DNA from 3 places in the Paenibacillus sp. J5 genome. Region 2 is predicted to be linked to each of the others. Evidence: riboswitches for the same ligand, from Rfam matches in the RefSeq annotation. Region 2 holds a riboswitch; each other region holds the start of a gene.

Region 1 (5,907 bases), on a different contig from region 2:
CCGATTCAACCGATGAGGAAGCGATGCGCTCGCTGGGCATTCGCAACTTTGATGTGGTTGTCGTCGCGATTGGACAGGACATTCAAGCAAGTATATTGACGACGCTGATCTTGAAGGATATGGGCGTAGCCCGGATCATCGTGAAGGCGCAAAATGAGCTGCATGGCAAGGTGCTCCATAAGATTGGCGCAGACAAAATCATCTATCCAGAGCGGGATATGGGGCTGCGGCTCGCGCATCATCTCATCTCGCCGAACATCCTTGATTTTATCGAGCTGTCGGAGGATCACAGTATTGCCGAGATTCTCGCGACCGAGGGGATGATTGGGAAGAGCTTGAAGGGACTCAACCTGCGGGCCAGGTTCGGCTGCAACGTCATGGCCATCAAGAAGGGCACCGCCATGAATATCTCGCCCAATGCCGATGATCTGATTCAACCGGAAGATATTCTGGTGGTCGTCGGGAAAAATAAAGATCTCAAGAGCCTGGAGCTGGCTTATTCGGAAGGCTGATCATAGATGAATACACCGATTACACGAATTACATCCGTACAAAATGCAAAGGTCAAGCAGTGGGCTGCGCTGCTGGAGAAGAAGCACCGTGATCGCAGCGCCCGGTATATCATTGAGGGCGTTCATCTGATTCAGGAGGCGGCGGCATCGGGTGCCGAGATCGAATGCATCGTATTCGATGAGGAGAGAGGCATCCCTGCCGAGCTGAGAGACGATGCGGTGTCGTCGGCTGCTGGCGAATGGGTGAGCGCTGTGCCGACCATCCTGGCCAAATGTACGGGCACCTCCACACCGCCGCCTGTATTTGCTGTCGTAGCCAAGCGGAGCTATTCGACCGAGACCTTATATGATTCGCAGGCGCTCGTCGTCGTGCTCGACGGGGTGAGCGATCCGGGAAATGTTGGCACGATCATTCGCAGCGCGGACGCGGTCGGTGCGAGTGCTGTGGTGCTGGGGGCAGGCTGCGCCGACCTCTACAATCCGAAGACGGTGCGCTCTACGATGGGCTCGCTGTATCATCTGCCTGTGCTTCATGCTGATCTGGGAGAGCTGTTGCCTGAGGGCAAGCGCCGCGGCATGCGGCTGCTGGGCACGAGTCTGCAGGCACAGCACTCCTGCTATGGCTGCGACTGGACAGGTCCAACCTGGCTCGTCATGGGCAATGAGTCGAAGGGACTGTCGCCCGAGGCTGAGCGTCTGGTGGACGAGACCGTGCGCATCCCGATGCGCGGCAAGGCCGAATCGCTCAATGTTGCTATGGCGACTACGGTGCTGCTGTATGAGGCGCTGCGGCAGAGGGAAGGTTGATCGACTCATCCATGATGGACTAGTTATTATAGGGAGGCGGCACATCGATGAAGCTGCTCAAGGGACAGAAGGTAGATATTACGAAGGGGCGACGATTATCGTCCATTCTGATATGCTTTGGCTGGCAGGTCGGTAAAGAGACGATGGACATTGATGCGGCGGCATTCATGCTGTCTGCAAGCAGACGATGTGAGCAGGATGAGCATTTTATCTTCTATGGCAATCCTGAGGAACGGGGCGGTTCCGTCCACCACACAGCGGATGCCGATCGCGGAGGGAAGGAGCAGATCGCAGTATGGCTGGATCGTGTAGACAGTCAGATTGAAGCGATTGCCTTCACGGTCACGATTCATGAAGCAGAGCAGTTGGGCTATACGATGCAAGATGTGTCCGGCCTATATGTGAGTATCCGAGATGGGCAGACCAGAGCCGAGCTGTACCGCTATGAATACGGAGCCGAGTTGACCAAGGAAACGGCTGTCGTGGCAGGGGAATTGTACAGGCACAACGGAGAATGGAAATTCAACGCGATCGGGAGCGGTTACTACGGTGGACTGGAAGCATTATGCAGAAGCTTCGGACTGGAGGTCGAAGAGAGCAGCAGTCAAGAGCCTGCAGCAGCAGCAGCGGTGGAGACTCCTGTTCCCCTGAAGGAAGAGGCTCCGCCTCAGACGCCGATTGATCTGCGCAAGCGACTGGTGCAGATTACACTAGAAAAGAAGCAACTGAGCGGCGTGGTCGCACGGGTAGGTCTCGTCCTGGACATCTCAGGCTCAATGATACAGCTATACAGGAAGGGAACCGTCCAACAGGTTGTGGAACGCATTCTGGCGGTTGCCTGCAAGTTTGATGATAATGCGACACTGGATGTCTGGGTCTATGATTCGGAGTTCAGCCGCTTGCCTTCGGTAACGGAGCATGACTTCCCAGGCTATGTGAACAGAGAGGTGCTGGATAACCCGGCGATCTCCAAGTTCAGGAGCAATAACGAGCCGCTCGTTATGGAGGATGTGCTTCGCAAATATATCGATGAGGAACCTGGGGATACCCCGGTCTTCATTATTTTTATTAATGACGGTGGAGTGGACAAGAGAATTCGGAAGGTCATAGCCAATTCGGCGGTCCAGCCTGTATTCTGGCAGTTTGTTGGAATCGGAACCTCTAATTTTAAAGTATTGAAGGAATTAGATACGATGAAGGGGCGGATCGTAGACAACGCAGGCTTCTTCCAGTTGCACGATATAGAGAACGTATCGGATGAGCAACTGTACGATCAGTTATTGAATGAATTCCCTAAGTGGATTACGGCTGCGACAGCGAAGGGCATTATTAAGAACGCCCGCTAGTCCACTTTTTTGACACGATTCAACCTTGGCCCCTAATAGGTTTACTCCTAATATCGGTCAAGGTTTATTGATGTTTTTCTATGACAAAAGTCATAATTAGCTATAACTTTGCTTTTACATACTTACTTTTATACTATTTTGTATACGAAATTTCACAAAATCATGCATGTATTTTTATATCAACTATGATATATTAGGACTTGTAACTCATATGATGGTTTTATGTGACAACTGAATAGGGCAAACCTATCGAAAGGTAGTGACGCAAAGCTACAGGGGCTACAGCGGGAACGCTATGCCAGCCAGTTGCCGAACTTAAGAATGCTTCATTTTCTTAAAATGTAACTCTACTTTCGGCAAGTAGAGTTATTTTTTTGCTTTCATTCTTCTACTCTCATACACACTCAAAAGGAGCAATGAAAATGAACCAGTTGGAAGCAAAGGCATGGAACCGGACGAAATGGACAAATGAGCTTGACTTGCTGGGGGAGCCTTCGATTTTGAGGCTATATTCGGCTGCATCACAGGATAAGCAATGGAAGCATGAGTCCATAGACTCATGGCTCATGGAGGATAAAGCGCAGCTTCACGAGGCTTGTGAATGGGGAGGGGTAAATAATGAATCGCTCTTATGTGGTGCCTGGAGCGCACTGCTGAGCAGATACTTGCGAATGGAGCAGACGGCTTTTGCAGTCATTCGTTCGGCAGAACATACGGTTCCATTTATTATACATACAGATGCTAATGCGCCGATACATACCCATATGCTGCAGGCTCATGCTGAGCTTGCAGACAGGGAGCGTTCGGCTCTATCCCTGAAGGAGACCACAGAGCTATGTGGCCTGGGAGGGGAGATGCCTAGCTTGAATACGGGACTGCTGCTGGGAAAGGGCGTGCCTGCGGAAGAGCTGAAGCATCGATACGATCTGATTATTCAATATGATGATGGGAAGCTGGAAGTGCTATATGCGCCAGCCTTTTTTGCACAGCCATTTATCCACCGCCTGGCAGGGCATCTGCGCCATGTGATCATGGCGTGGCTGCATACGCCACAGCTTCCGCTTGGACATGTGGAGCTACTGACGGCGGAGGAGTGTGAGCTGCTTGCCAGTTGGAACTCGACGGATATGGCGTATCCGTCCGATACGACCGTACATGCACTCTTCGAGGAGCAGGTGGCGCGTGCGCCGCATCTTACGGCAGCAGTATGCCGGGGAGAACGGCTAACCTACCAGGAGCTGAATGAGCGGGCGGAATGCCTGGCATGGCAACTGCGGCGCAGAGGAGCCGAGCCGGGACAGATCGTCGGAATTATGGCCTCGCCTTCACTGGAGATGCTGACGGGCGTACTGGCGATCTTGAAGACGGGGGCGGCGTATCTTCCGATTGATCCGGCGTATCCTGCCGATCGTATCGCTTACATGCTGCAGGATAGCGGTACACGGCTGTGTGTCATCGAGCCTGGAATGCCGAGGGACGGCTTGTCCGGGTTCGATGGGGAGATTCTATGCGCGGCCGAGGCTGTGCAGGCAGGGGCAGCCACTCAGGGGACGGTCACTTGGGAGAACGAAGCTCGGCAGGGTGCGGATGATCTGCTGGACAGGCAGGCACAGCCGGATGATCTTGCCTATGTGATCTATACCTCAGGTTCAACAGGCAGGCCGAAGGGGGTCATGGTTGAGCATCGTTCGCTCATCAATCTCTGTACCTGGCATCAGAGAGAATTTGAAGTAAGCGACCAGGATCGCGCGATCAAGTATGCGGGCTTTGGCTTTGATGCTTCGGTATGGGAGATCTTCCCTTATCTGCTCGTTGGCGCTGCGATTCACCTCCTGCCGGAGGAGCTGCGGCTGGATGCCGGGGAGCTCCAGCGATATTGTGTGGAGCAGGACATTACGATCGGATTTTTGCCTACACAGTTCTGTGAGCAATTCATGGAGCGTGAGCTGCCATCTCTAAGGGTGCTGTTGACTGGAGGAGACAAGCTCAAGACGTTCCGCAAGCAGACCTACACACTGTACAATTGCTATGGCCCGACGGAGAATACGGTGGTCACGACCGCGTACCCGGTCACGGCGCTGTCCTCGAATATTCCGATCGGCTATCCGGTTCACAACTCGCGGCTCCATATTGTGGATGCCTTCGGGCAGTTGCAGCCGATTGGCATTCCAGGCGAGCTGTGCATCTCTGGCGATGGGCTTGCGCGAGGTTATCTGAATCAGCCGGAGATGACGGCGGAGAAGTTCGCTCCTAGCCCGCTTGCCGCAGGCGGCAGAATGTACCGTACAGGCGACCTGGCTCGGTGGACAGAGCAAGGGACAGTGGAATTTCTCGGTCGCATCGACCATCAGGTGAAGATTCGCGGCTTCCGCATCGAGATCGGCGAGATCGAGCACCGGCTGCTCCAGCATGAGGCTGTCTTGGAGACGATCGTAATCGATCGTGAGGATGCCTTGGGCGCGAAGTATCTATGCGGCTACTATGTAGCGGATAGAGAGCTGGCGGCCAGCGAGCTGGCGGCCTTCGCGGCGGAGCAGCTCCCGAATTATATGATTCCGGCCAAGCTGCTTCAATTAGAGGCGCTGCCGCTCACAGCCAACGGCAAGGTAGACAGGCGGGCGCTGCCGCTTCCATCTCCAGCAGGAGAACGGGAGCTGGAGACGAAGGAGGAGCCGCAGGGTGAGCTGGAGGTCATGGTGGCTACTCGCTGGCAGGAGGTGCTCGGCGCCGGGGGGATCGGAGCCTGCGAGTCCTTCTTCGAGCTCGGAGGAGACTCCTTGAAGGCGGCGATGCTGCAGACGAAGCTGGAGCGCAGCCTCGCCATGCGCGTGCCGGTGTCCATGCTGTATGAGCGCATCACGGTGAGGGAGCAGGCGGAATGGCTGTGCGCGGAGCTGCTTCGCCAGCAGGCTGTATCGGGAGGAGCCCAAGTGGAGGCGACCACGGCAATGATGGAGCCGATCGCCAGAGCGCCGGTCAGCGAGGTCTATCCGGTAGCTCCCGCTCAGCGCAGGCTGTACTTCATCGAGCAGATGGAGCAGGTCGGTACGGCGTATAATGCGCCATTCGTGTTCCGTATCGATGGCGAGGTAAGCCATGAGAGGCTGGAGCAGTCGCTGCGTGCTCTGATTGCCAGGCATGACGCGCTGCGGACCTCCCTGCACTGGGAGCGGGATGAGATTGTTCAGCGAGTGCATACGGATGTGCCATTCGAGCTGCTACAGATGGATGTTTCCGAGCAG
Region 2 (5,907 bases):
GCCTTGCCGGGTGCGCAGCAGCCCCTGTACCTCCAGATCCTGATAGACGCGGCGGATCGTAATGATGCTGCACTTGAGCTGCTGTGCCAGCTCCCGGATCGATGGCAGCAAGGTGCCTTCCTCCAGTTGCCCGCTGACAATTAATGCGCGGAGCTGCACCGTAATCTGGTGGTAGAGCGGTTCCGCGCTCATCTCATTAATCTGAATAGGAATCCACACAGCATCACCTCGTCTCCTTCCTCATCGAACGGGCCGCTTCTTGAGCTTCGCCGTCATTAAGGCAGCCCCGCTTACGATAGCAGCAGCGGCCACCACTACTGAAGCCAGCAGCATGATCCACCACCCGCTTCCGTTCATCTGCCCCATTATAAAGGTGTTTACATCTATCCCCATCCTCTGCAGCATCACTGCTATGCCCACAAAGATTAACGTATATACAAAAGAGATGATGACAAAGGTTTTGCCAGAATAACAGATCTCCCAGTATACAAGCGTAACACCCATAGCGAGCGCATAAGCATACCATACGATGACCTGTCCCATGTAAACTACAGGATGGGGTACCGTATTCCATAGCTGATCCAGCGCCACATAGTGCAAGCCGAAGTAGTAGAGGATGCCTATACCCGTCATCAACTTCAGATGAAGCAGTCTTGCCCATACAATCTCCCCGATTGCAATCGGCATCGTTCGCCACATGGCCACCTTACGGCTATAGAGGTCATCCTGCCAGTAGCGGAATATCGTGCGATTCAACGCGAAGCCCATACAAGGAAGCAGCGACAGATAAAGAAAATTGACCATCCAGCTCAATCGTTGATAATAGACCGTTGACTCATCTACGAACGGTGTAAGGATAATCGCCAGATAGGTGTAGAATAGAATGTTGAATATAAAGGACGGCCAATCGCGCTTCAACTCAAAGCGCAACAGATGTATTGCCCCGCGCCAATGTTTCATAGACCCTCCTGGATTCAGTGTTATACTGTATATATTGATATACACAGTATAATGACTATGTCTCCCCCGTGTCAACTATTTGTTGCAGAATGTCCTGCAGCACAAGCCACACGGCCGAAAAAGCAAAAAATCTCCCCAGAGGGAGATTTCATGAACAAGCTATTCTCATCTATATGTAGGCAATAGAAATCAACCTAGCGCCTTATGTACGGCCTCGAGCACCCTGTCCTTTTGGAATGGCTTCACGATAAAATCGGCTGCCCCTGCCTGAATAGCACTCACAACCATCTGCTGTTGCCCCATTGCCGAACACATAATAATTTTGGCCTTGGAATGGACTTGGCGGATTTCTTTTACTGCTTCTACACCGTCTAGCTCCGGCATCGTAATATCCATCGTCACAATATCAGGCATATTTTCCTTATACTTTTGAATAGCCTCCAGACCATTCACTGCCTCGGCAACGACCTCATGCCCGGATTCCGTCAATATTTGCTTAATCATCATCCGCATAAAAGCAGCGTCATCCACGACCATTACTCTTGCCATCCTGAGTTGACCTCTCCTATTCTAAGCTGATTTGATTACAAGTTTTGAATAAATATCAATCACACCATACTCGCTCTCCAGCGGCGTCACAACAAAGTGATCCAGGGACGCCTTCTCCTGCTGCTGGTCAACGCTCGGATGCGAAATATTCACATCCAACCCTTGATTAGAGAACTCGGTTGCGATTCCACTCACAAACCAATTGCCGAATTCCATAATAGCGCTCCAGCCCATCTCGTCCAACTGCTGAATCTCCATTCCACCAAACATACGCCCGACGATCTGCTTGGCCGTCTCTTCATTCATGGCGCAGATGATGCGGCCATCCAGTTGCCCCAACATCTCGATCTTCACCGAGACATCAGGATCTGTGCTAAGCTGAACCTGCTCTCGCAGCTCCAAGGTCGAGACGGACATCCCCAGATAGCCTGATAACACATTGGAACCTACCCTTGATACTGCCTGATAATACTCCATACTTAAAGCCATGCGTTCTACACATCCCCTAATAAGACTAATTTACCAATCATGCACGAACAGAAATGAACGCCTTCTTGCACAACATAAACCGAAATGGAAAAATACAAAAAGGCCCTACTTTACGCAAGGGCAAACAGTACGCATAGGAGATATGCATCACTTGTGCAACCCGGCTGCCGTAGTAATATCATACTTTAGGCCCGTGGCTTTGCGCCCTTAATTTTCACTAAGTTTGCCCTATTAATAGTTCTTAAACACTATTTATTTTATACTATATATTGGTTCAATATGTCAATAGATTTAATTAAATGTCGTAAGATGTCGTTTAATGCACTTTTTGATCCAAAGTGTAACTCACCCTTCAGCACTCAATTTCATCGCATAGATACAAAAAAGCCGCCCAAGTGACGGCTATTTTGCAAACTATGCCTTTCATACCCCTGACTGGACCTAGCTGCCCGCCGGTTCAGGAGTCGGCACATCATCATTGGAATCGGAATGCTCGCGACGGTACCAATGATAGAACACGTAAGCCAGAATAATACCGTACATAAATTCCTGCACAAATTTCATCACAATGCCCCCGAGCTGCTGATCCTCCAGCGCAGGCATAAAATTAAAAAACTCTGGTCCTTGGAATTGCGCCAGCAGCAGACTGGTGTCGCCCGACACACAGTAGCCCATCGCATTGGCCCATATTTCAGGATCATTGTACATGGCAAATAAAGGCGAACCGGAGAAGATAATCAAGGCGCAGGCTGGTGTCAGCAGAACACCATTCGCAAACACATAGCCCATCTTCTTCACATCCGTAAGACGTGCCCATTCCTTTACCGGACATACAATTTGCCACCACATCATAAAGGCAGCGATCAACATGCCCAAGTAATAGATTCGATGTATGGTGAAATGAACCATTACATAATCATGCACAACCGGTACATGATAGATCGAGAACAACATGTTGAACAGCACCAGCGTCAGCAAGGGGTGCATCATCCATCTAAAAGGCCTCCAGAAGCTTGCAGAGAACACGTGCCTCCAGACAAATGCCGGAATACCCAGCAAAATGAGCGGAGGTACAATCAGATACGTAATCGACATATTCGTCATATGGAAGGTAAAGGTCAAATGACCCAGCAGCTCCAATGGCCCGCCCTGGCACAGATAATACAAGGTGATCCCCAACACGAACCACATTTTCGACTTTGCGGATACCTTCGCCTCGAGCGGATAATGTCTCTCCCTCCACGGGCCGATGATATAAAAGTACAGGATCGTTAGCGCGGCGCATACGAAGAGCACCACTGGACTCCACAAGTCTTCAAAGGAAAAGTACTGCAACCCCAGCACTTCGGATTACCTCCTCCATGTTAAAAATGAAGAAAGAGCGGTCACTACATCGCGACCGCCCATCTCCGCCTAATCAGGCTCGATATTACCACCAAACCCAATATTCAGCCATAACTACCATCGTAAATACAACAAACACACCTGTTAAAATTCCCACTGTAGCATACATATGGCCACGGTCCTTCATGTGCATCCAGAATGCCATCTGGATATAGACCTGAATGCCAGCCATAACTAGCAGCAAAATGTACGTGAACATAGTATTGATCTCGCCTGCTGCTACCATTGTGAATGCAAGGAGAGTCAACACCAGGGAGAATATATAAGCAATAATATGCTTCTGAGGGCCTTCGACTTTATGCCGTCCGCCCTGATGCTCGGAAGTAGAGTGGTTTCCCGCCATGAGTTACGCCACCTTTCCCATCAGGTAAACTACGGTGAAGATGAATACCCATACGACGTCGATAAAGTGCCAGTACATGCCGGCAACATATAGCTTCGGAGCCGTTACGGTATTCAAACCCTTCTTCAAAACCTGGAAGATCAGAATCGTAATCCAGGTTACACCGAATGCAACGTGAGCGCCGTGGAAACCAACGAGCGTATAGAACGAGGAACTGAATGCGCTCGTTGTATATCCATGCCCCATATGCACATAATGGAAAAATTCATAAATTTCAAGACCGAGGAAGCTTGCGCCCAGCAGTACGGTAACCGCCAGCCAGATCAGCATGGGCTTCACTTGATTTTTGTGCATCGCCTGAATGGAGAATACGCTCGTCAAGCTCGATGTAAGCAGGATGAAAGTTGCCAATCCGACGAGCCCAAGATCGAACAATTCTTGCGATGTCGGGTTGCCGTCGCCTACCTGATTGCGCAGCGCCAGAAACGCTGCGAACAGGGTGCCGAACAACACCGTCTCTCCGCCAAGGAATAGCCAGAAGCCAAGAACTTTATTGCGTCCTTCAAGGGTGGCTTTCTCCGGCTCATGCGGAAGCTGACCGTCTACATGCGTATGTGCACTCATGCTTTTACCCCCTTGTCTTGCAGTTCTTCCGGCTCAATATGGAACCCGTGATCATCAAACACCGATCTGAGGAACATACATCCGAATGTAATGAGCAAGCCAATGCCTGCAAATACAAAATTGTACATTAAGCCAAGTCCGGTAACGAACAGACCCAGCGACATCACAAAAGGCAGAATCGATGGCGATGGCATATGAATCGGACCAATCGGTTCAGCAGGCGTCATGCCCTTGTTACCGTCCATTTTTTCTTTCCACAGTGCGTCATAGCCGCGTACAAGCGGGGTTTGCACGAAGTTGTACTCTGGAGCCGGCGAAGGAATCGACCACTCCAATGTACGTCCGTCTTCCCATGGATCATTAGCCGCATTCTTAGGCTTAGCCCAAGTAACAACAACGTTGACCAGGAACACAATTGTTCCAATTCCCATCAAGATCGCGCCAACTGTACTGATCAGGTTCATCAGGTTCAAATCCAGGCCGTCCTGATACGTATAGATACGACGCGGCATCCCCAGCAAGCCCAGGAAATGCTGTACGAAGAAGGTCAGATGGAAGCCGATAAAGAAGGTCCAGAACGTCAGTTTGCCGAGTCCTTCATTCAGCATGCGTCCAAACATCTTAGGCCACCAGTAGTGCAGACCCGCGAAAATACCCAATACCAGACCACCTACGATGACGTAGTGGAAGTGAGCAACGACGAAGTACGAGTCATGGTACTGGAAGTCAGCAGGCGCAGCAGCAAGCATAACGCCTGTTACGCCGCCCATTACGAACGTCGGAACAAAGCCGACGGCGAACAGGTTGGCTGCCGTGAAGCGGATCGAGCCGCCCCACATGGTGAAGAGCCAGTTAAAAATCTTGATGCCTGTAGGCACGGCGATCAGCATCGTCGCAATCGAGAACAACGAGTTGGCGATTGGACCAAGGCCAGTGGTGAACATGTGGTGAGCCCACACCATGAAGCCCAGGAAGCCAATCAGCATCGTTGCAAACACCATCGAGCTGTAACCAAACAGCCGCTTGCGAGCGAACGTGCTGATTACTTCCGAGATAATGCCGAACGCAGGCAAGATCAGAATGTAAACCTCAGGATGTCCGAAGATCCAGAAAATATGCTCCCACAGAACGACGTTACCGCCATTCGCCACTTCAAAGAAGTTGGCGCTGAACAGACGGTCGAACATCAGTGCCGCCAAACCGACAGTCAGAGCCGGGAAAGCGAACAGGATGAGCGCAGATGTAATAAATGCAGTCCATGTAAACATCGGCATCCGCATGAAGCTCATACCTGGCGCGCGCATGTTGATGATGGTAACCAGGAAGTTGATTCCACCGATCAGCGAGCCGATACCGGAAATCTGCAAGCCGAGCACGTAGTAGTCTACACCATGATTCTGGCTATACGTCGTCGATGCCAGCGGCACATAGGATGTCCAGCCGGCATCAGGCGCTCCACCTGTGAACCAGCTCACATTCAGCAGCACGCCGCCGAAGAAGAAGGTCCAAAAGCCCAGTGCATTCACAAAAGGGAATGC
Region 3 (5,907 bases), on a different contig from region 2:
GACCTCCAATATCGCTCAACTGGACACGCTCACGATGGAGAGACTCTCATTTGCGGGCAACCGGTATGTGGCTGTAGAACAGCAGGTGGAGAGCCGATCTGGAGGAGCTGGCGCGCGCTCCTACGTCTGGATCAAAAATATCGAACAGCTCGCAGTAAACCGCACGCTGGCCTTCGCCGCAGCCTCCGAGCTGAATATTCCGCTGACCGACTTCTTCTCCGCGGACCGGATCATAGGTCTCAGCCCCCGCCAGTGGACGCTGGTGCGGAAGCCGGGACGCTGGACAGCACAAGCGCTAGTCGAGGGAACGAATGAAATGCAACTGCGGGAGCTATCTGCCGCTCCGCCAGAGAAGGTCGCATCCTTCGACCGGCTGAGCGCCCCGTGGGAGGAAATCTGGGAACGTGTGCCCAAGGCTACCGATGCTTATTCCTCCCCCGCAGGTGAGACCGTGGCTGTCGTAACCAACGATGCGGTCGCCTTCTATCTCAATGGCTGGGCGCTTGCCGATAAGCCGGCGCTTACCCTGAAGCTCAAGGATAACGAATCGATCATCATGATGCAGTGGGCCACCGGCAGCTATGTTGAGCGCTGGAAGAACGAAGCGGGCCAGCTACTGTCCGCTTCCCCATAAGCTGCGCGAGGATGCCGCCTCCCGAAATAACCGAAGAACAGACTGGTGCCGGAAACCATCCGGCTCCGTCTGTTTTTTCATGTTGGCCGCTGATGACGCTTCAAGCTGCATCGGTGAAGCTCCAGGATGATGCCGCCGTGCCACATTATTTATTGTCCAATCTGTTTAATACTCCGTTAATTGTAAATTATAGTAAGAATGAAACGATTAATGGAGGGATCTGCATGTCATTGTTGGAGCCGTACTGGCGGGAGACGGAGAGTCTGCCCGCATTCGAAGCGCTGCGGAAGGATGAGAAGGCGGATGTCGTCATCGTCGGCGGGGGCATCACTGGAATCACAACGGCTTACCTGCTCGTTCAGGAAGGGTTGAAGGTCGCCTTAATCGAAGCCGACCGGTTGTTGAATGGCACGACAGGACATACGACAGCCAAAATAACCGCCCAGCATCACCTCATTTACGATGAATTCATCCAGCACTTTGGACAGACGACGGCTAGACTCTACTATGAAGCGAATGCTGAAGCGATGGGGCATATACGTGATATGATCGGGAAGCACCGGATCGAGTGCGATTACAGCGAGCAGGATGCCTATCTGTATGCAACGACAGAACAGTCGGCCCGCAAGATGGAGAAGGAATATCGAGCGTATACCACCCTGAGCATCGCCGGTGAGCTGGTGGATCGCATTCCATTCCCGATCGGCATCACCAGCGCACTCCGCATGACAGGGCAAGCGCAATTCCATCCATTGAAATATCTGGCTCACCTGGTTGATGCTCTGCGGAAGGCGGGGGCGCACATCTATGAGCATACGGTTGCCGTCAACGTCCAGGAGGACGGAGGCGAGACGGCAGTGCTGACACGGGATGGGCATAAAATAACCGCAAAACGTGTAATCGCCTGCTCGCATTTTCCTTTTTACGAGGGGATGGGCTTGTATTCTGCCCGCATGTACGCTAGCCGTTCCTATGTGCTTGCCTGCAAGACCACAACGCAATTCCCAGGGGGAATGTACCTATGCGTAGATCAGCCCAGTCGGTCATTGCGGTCGGTCTCGGCAGATGGGGAAAGCCTCGTGCTTATTGGCGGAGACGACCACAAGGCGGGACAAGGCAAGGATACCCGTGAGCATTACAAGGCGCTAGAGGCGTTCGGCGAGGAAGTGCTGGGACTGGATCGCATCGAGTATCAATGGTCGACCCAGGACTTGATTACATTGGACAAGATGCCTTATGTGGGAGCGATTACCGCCTCCCGTCCCGACATTCTGATTGCAACAGGATACCGAAAATGGGGAATGACCAATGGCACAGCCGCCGCGCATGTGCTGAAGGACATCGTCCTCGGCAAGGATAATCCGTATATCGCGATGTATTCGCCGTCCCGCTTCTATGCAGATCCCAGTCTGAAGCGGTTTTTCGTCGAGAATTTCAATGTGCTCAAGCATCTGGTCAAAGGCAAGCTGGAGATGCCGGATACGAGCATTGGCGCCCTGTCCAACGATCAAGGCGCTGTTATCACCCTGAATGGTGAACGCAAAGGGGCATACAGAGACCCGCAAGGCCAGCTCCACATCGTCGACACGACCTGTACTCATGTCGGTTGCGAGGTGAACTGGAATGCCGGTGACCGCACGTGGGATTGTCCCTGCCACGGCTCCAGATTTTCGTATACGGGGGAGGTCATTGAAGGCCCTGCCGAGAAGCCGCTGCAGCGCGTGCATCATGATATGCTGGATAGCCTGATGGGAGAGAATTCGGGGTACTAGCTGCTGCGTGATGCTACAGGGGAGCCTCAGCTAGGGTTCACTAGGCAAGGTCTGAGAGGCTGGCTCTCCCCTGAGCCCTAGCCGTCAGGCGAGCGCGAAAACCTGCCATGATCCGACATCTATTTACAAAATTTGCACACTCTCGTATAATCTATGTATTGCTGACTAGGTGCCTACCTGGATCGTTCGCAAGAACCAGACATTCAGCCAGAACGGCAAGGAGACGGGGTCAGCAGAGACAGGAGCGGACAGGCTCAGGTCGACGTACCGTTGGGCATATAGAGAACATATCTTGAACTGAAAAGGGCAAGCATGTCGAAAGGCATGTACGCAAAGCCATGGGCCTAAGGGGAATGCTGCTACGGTCGCCAGGCTGCCGAGTGCGAGATTGACGCATAGCTATCCTTTTCCGGGTGGCTTTTTTGCATGTCTGTCCTTTCCTCGGGGTTCATCGAAGGAGTGGAGAAAATGAAAGTTAACACCGCAACATTCAGCAAGTTCAAGCTTCCCCGCGTTTCCCTCATGTTCAGTGGCGGCATCGTCAAGCAATTGATTGTCGTCGTGAGCATCATCACCGTGGTCAACATCGCATCCGGCATCACCATCACTACGCTCAATCGGGTGGTTTCAGACGATATTGAGGTAACCAACCTGCTGGCGGAGCGGGAGGGCGGCTATCGCGAGATTAGCAACAGCATGCTCCAGACGATGCTGTATATGGTGTCTCTGATTCACGGCACCGGTTCCGGCCCCGAATCGGACAACTCCCGCGAAGCCTACATACAACAGACGCTTGAGGCGATTCCCAAGAAGCTGGATAATCTAGCGCAGGACTTCCAGGCGCTGGACGAGCAGTTCATCGCTGAAGACGGGATGCATAAATACTCTGGGCAGATCAACGTCATTCAGATGGCTTACAATAATCTGGTCAGCATTCATGAGAAGATCGACACCAATATGAGTGAATTCGATAAGCGTGATCTGCTGCAGAGTCTGCTGCAAACCTATACCGTGATGCTGCAGTATTCTACAGAAAAGCTGGACGAGCGCTTCACGAATGATATAGCCGTTACGAAGCAGGCGCTGTCCGACCGGGTGGACATGACGACTGTCGTCATCATTGTCAACATTATTGTCCTTGCCATCCTGCCTTTCCTGATGTCATACCGGGTGGCTATGAACATCCGGCGCGGCCTGCGCAGCATCACGCGGCGAATCAATGCTTACAAGGACAACGACTTCACCTATGCCGACAGCTATTCCCGGAACAATGAATTTGGCGCCATCGACCAGATGCTGCAGGAGATGGGGAATAATCTGCGCCAGACGGTCCGGTCTACTCATCATGTCAGTCAGGAGGTGCTGCGTATCTCGGAAGCGATGGATGGGCAATCGAAGCAGAACAAGAATATGTCCGAGGAGGTCAAGGACGGGGTCGACCACAGCCAGACGCTGCTTCAATCCCAGCATGACGAGACAGCCTCCATCTCCTCCATTACGGAGCAGGTGTCCGCAAGCTCTCAGCAGATCGACGCCTCCAGCCAACAGATTAACGAGGATATGCAGCAGATGCGCCAATCGGCGCAGACCGGCCTGCAGCGGATGAATACGGTGATGACACAGGTACATGAGACGATCGAGCAGTTTGCCTCTCTGATCGCCTCCTTCCGCACGACACAGGAACGGTATGGGCAAATTAGCAGCTTCCTGACCGGCATACAGGATATTAACCAGCAAACCAATCTCCTCTCGCTCAACGCTTCGATTGAGTCGGCGCGAGCTGGCGAGCACGGGCGCGGCTTTGCAGTCGTCGCCGAGGAGATTCGCAAGCTGTCTACCCAGACGGACGAGATTGCTCGCAATATATCCGCCGAGCTGCATCTGACCCGGCAGGATTTGGAGCAAAGCGCCCAGCGGATGTCCGCCTTCAACGCAGTCATTTTGCAGACGAGGGAGGCTGGCGAGCACGCTAGCTCAACCTTTGAGCAGTTAGAGGCGCAGTCGGGGATTCTGTCCGAACAGATGACAGACATCTCTGCTGCCATCGGAGAGATTAGCCGCGGCATGAACCTGATCGTCCAATCCGTAGATAATCTGGTATCGACTTCTACAGATGTGAATGGGAAGATGAACACCATGAGTGAGCTCGCCAGCCGACAATTGCACGCATCCAATGAGCTGAGCGAGCTGTCTCAGAATTTGAAGCAGAGCTCCTCGCTCCTGCAGGAGCAGACTTCGTTATTTAAAGTTTAGGCTTTTTAATGTGGAACTTTATGCTCGTTCAAACGTACTACGTATAAGTTAATTTGGAGAGGAGTTCCATAATGAACAACTATTCCCGCATGCTGCGCAAGACCGCAGCATTGTCGCTCGCTGTAGCTCTGCTGACTGCATCCGCCCCCGCCTTCGGCGCTGCTCCCATCTTGAACACTGCGGCTGCGGCTTCATCTGCAGCTCAGGGCATTCCACTGCGACCTGCAGCCGCGCAGATCGGAGCAACGGTCACCTGGGATGAAGCTACGCGTACCGCAACAGTCACACTGGGAGACAGCAAGCTAGTGCTATTCGTCGCCGAGGGCAGAGCCCAACTGAATGGACAGCCCTTCGAGATTGGGCAGCCCTTGCACGTTGTGAAGCATCAGACCCATATTCCGGCCGATCTGCTCGCCCGCGCCTTTAACGAGGCCGGGCAGCAGGACGCCGCGTCCCGGCTGGCTGCCGCGCTGCTGGCAGGCGATGCCGACTCAGCCTATGCCGTTTTAAGTCCTGCGATGAAGCAAGCCATCGGCTCGGCCCAGCAGCTCGGCGTCATGTGGAGCGGCTTCGAGCAATATCTGGGCAAGCCGGAGCAGGAGCTTGGGCGCGAGACTACCAGCAATAGCGTGCACACCAATACGGCCATTACGTACAAGTCGGCCAAGACAGCCTTTGTCTTCACGATCCGTGTCAGTAAGGACGGGCTGGTGGATGATTTCAATCTCGTGCCATCGGTGCCAAGCAAGTATCAGAAGCCCGATTATGATAAGGGCAATTATACCCAACAGGAGATCAAGCTTGGCGATGGCTCCATGGCCTTGCCGGGCACGCTGACGCTGCCGAAGGGAACTGGTCCATTCCCGGCCGTTGTGCTTGTGCACGGCTCAGGGCCGCATGACCGTGATTCCTCGATCGGAAGCGCCAAAGTATTCCGCGACCTGGCTGTAGGACTCGCCAGCCAGCAGATCGCGGTACTCCAGTATGACAAGGTCACGTATGAGCATACCGTCAAGATGTCGTCCAACCAGAAGATCACCATTCAGGAGGAGACCGTTCAGGATGCGCTTGCTGCTGTCCAGTTGCTTGCTAACACGCCAGGGATTGATAGCAGCCGCATCTATGTCGCCGGTCACAGCCAGGGCGGCTTCGCTGTCCCACTTATTGTCGAGGCAGACCGAAGCGACAGCATCGCTGGCTCCATCATGCTAGCGGCTCCGGCTGGACGGTTCCAGGACCTGCTCGCAG

Evidence for each region. Region 2 has a riboswitch for cyclic di-GMP ahead of ACY1JZ_RS08170 (chemotaxis protein CheX). Riboswitches for the same ligand answer to the same signal wherever they lie in the genome.
Region 1: it holds a riboswitch for cyclic di-GMP, as region 2 does, so the genes downstream of both, ACY1JZ_RS14090 (non-ribosomal peptide synthetase) here and ACY1JZ_RS08170 (chemotaxis protein CheX) in region 2, are expected to answer to the same signal.
Region 3: it holds a riboswitch for cyclic di-GMP, as region 2 does, so the genes downstream of both, ACY1JZ_RS19620 (methyl-accepting chemotaxis protein) here and ACY1JZ_RS08170 (chemotaxis protein CheX) in region 2, are expected to answer to the same signal.

Annotation. Positions count from the first base shown of each region.
Region 1 is NZ_JBUEDD010000007.1:12,533-18,439, forward strand. Features, by position in the region: gene ACY1JZ_RS14070 (potassium channel family protein) at 1-512, shown strand, start outside; gene ACY1JZ_RS14075 (TrmH family RNA methyltransferase) at 519-1,319, shown strand; partial or broken gene ACY1JZ_RS14080 (TerD family protein) at 1,367-1,885, shown strand; gene ACY1JZ_RS14085 (vWA domain-containing protein) at 1,967-2,665, shown strand; cyclic di-GMP riboswitch class I at 2,895-2,979, shown strand; gene ACY1JZ_RS14090 (non-ribosomal peptide synthetase) at 3,088-5,907, shown strand, end outside.
Region 2 is NZ_JBUEDD010000004.1:155,640-161,546, reverse strand. Features, by position in the region: gene ACY1JZ_RS08185 (GntR family transcriptional regulator) at 1-219, opposite strand, end outside; gene ACY1JZ_RS08180 (hypothetical protein) at 241-960, opposite strand; gene ACY1JZ_RS08175 (response regulator) at 1,150-1,509, opposite strand; gene ACY1JZ_RS08170 (chemotaxis protein CheX) at 1,531-1,998, opposite strand; cyclic di-GMP riboswitch class I at 2,150-2,236, opposite strand; gene ctaG (cytochrome c oxidase assembly factor CtaG) at 2,440-3,342, opposite strand; gene ACY1JZ_RS08160 (cytochrome C oxidase subunit IV family protein) at 3,428-3,745, opposite strand; gene ACY1JZ_RS08155 (cytochrome (ubi)quinol oxidase subunit III) at 3,749-4,369, opposite strand; gene ctaD (cytochrome c oxidase subunit I) at 4,366-5,907, opposite strand, start outside.
Region 3 is NZ_JBUEDD010000011.1:63,535-69,441, forward strand. Features, by position in the region: gene ACY1JZ_RS19610 (hypothetical protein) at 1-634, shown strand, start outside; gene ACY1JZ_RS19615 (FAD-dependent oxidoreductase) at 859-2,406, shown strand; cyclic di-GMP riboswitch class I at 2,702-2,787, shown strand; gene ACY1JZ_RS19620 (methyl-accepting chemotaxis protein) at 2,875-4,659, shown strand; gene ACY1JZ_RS19625 (alpha/beta hydrolase family protein) at 4,731-5,907, shown strand, end outside.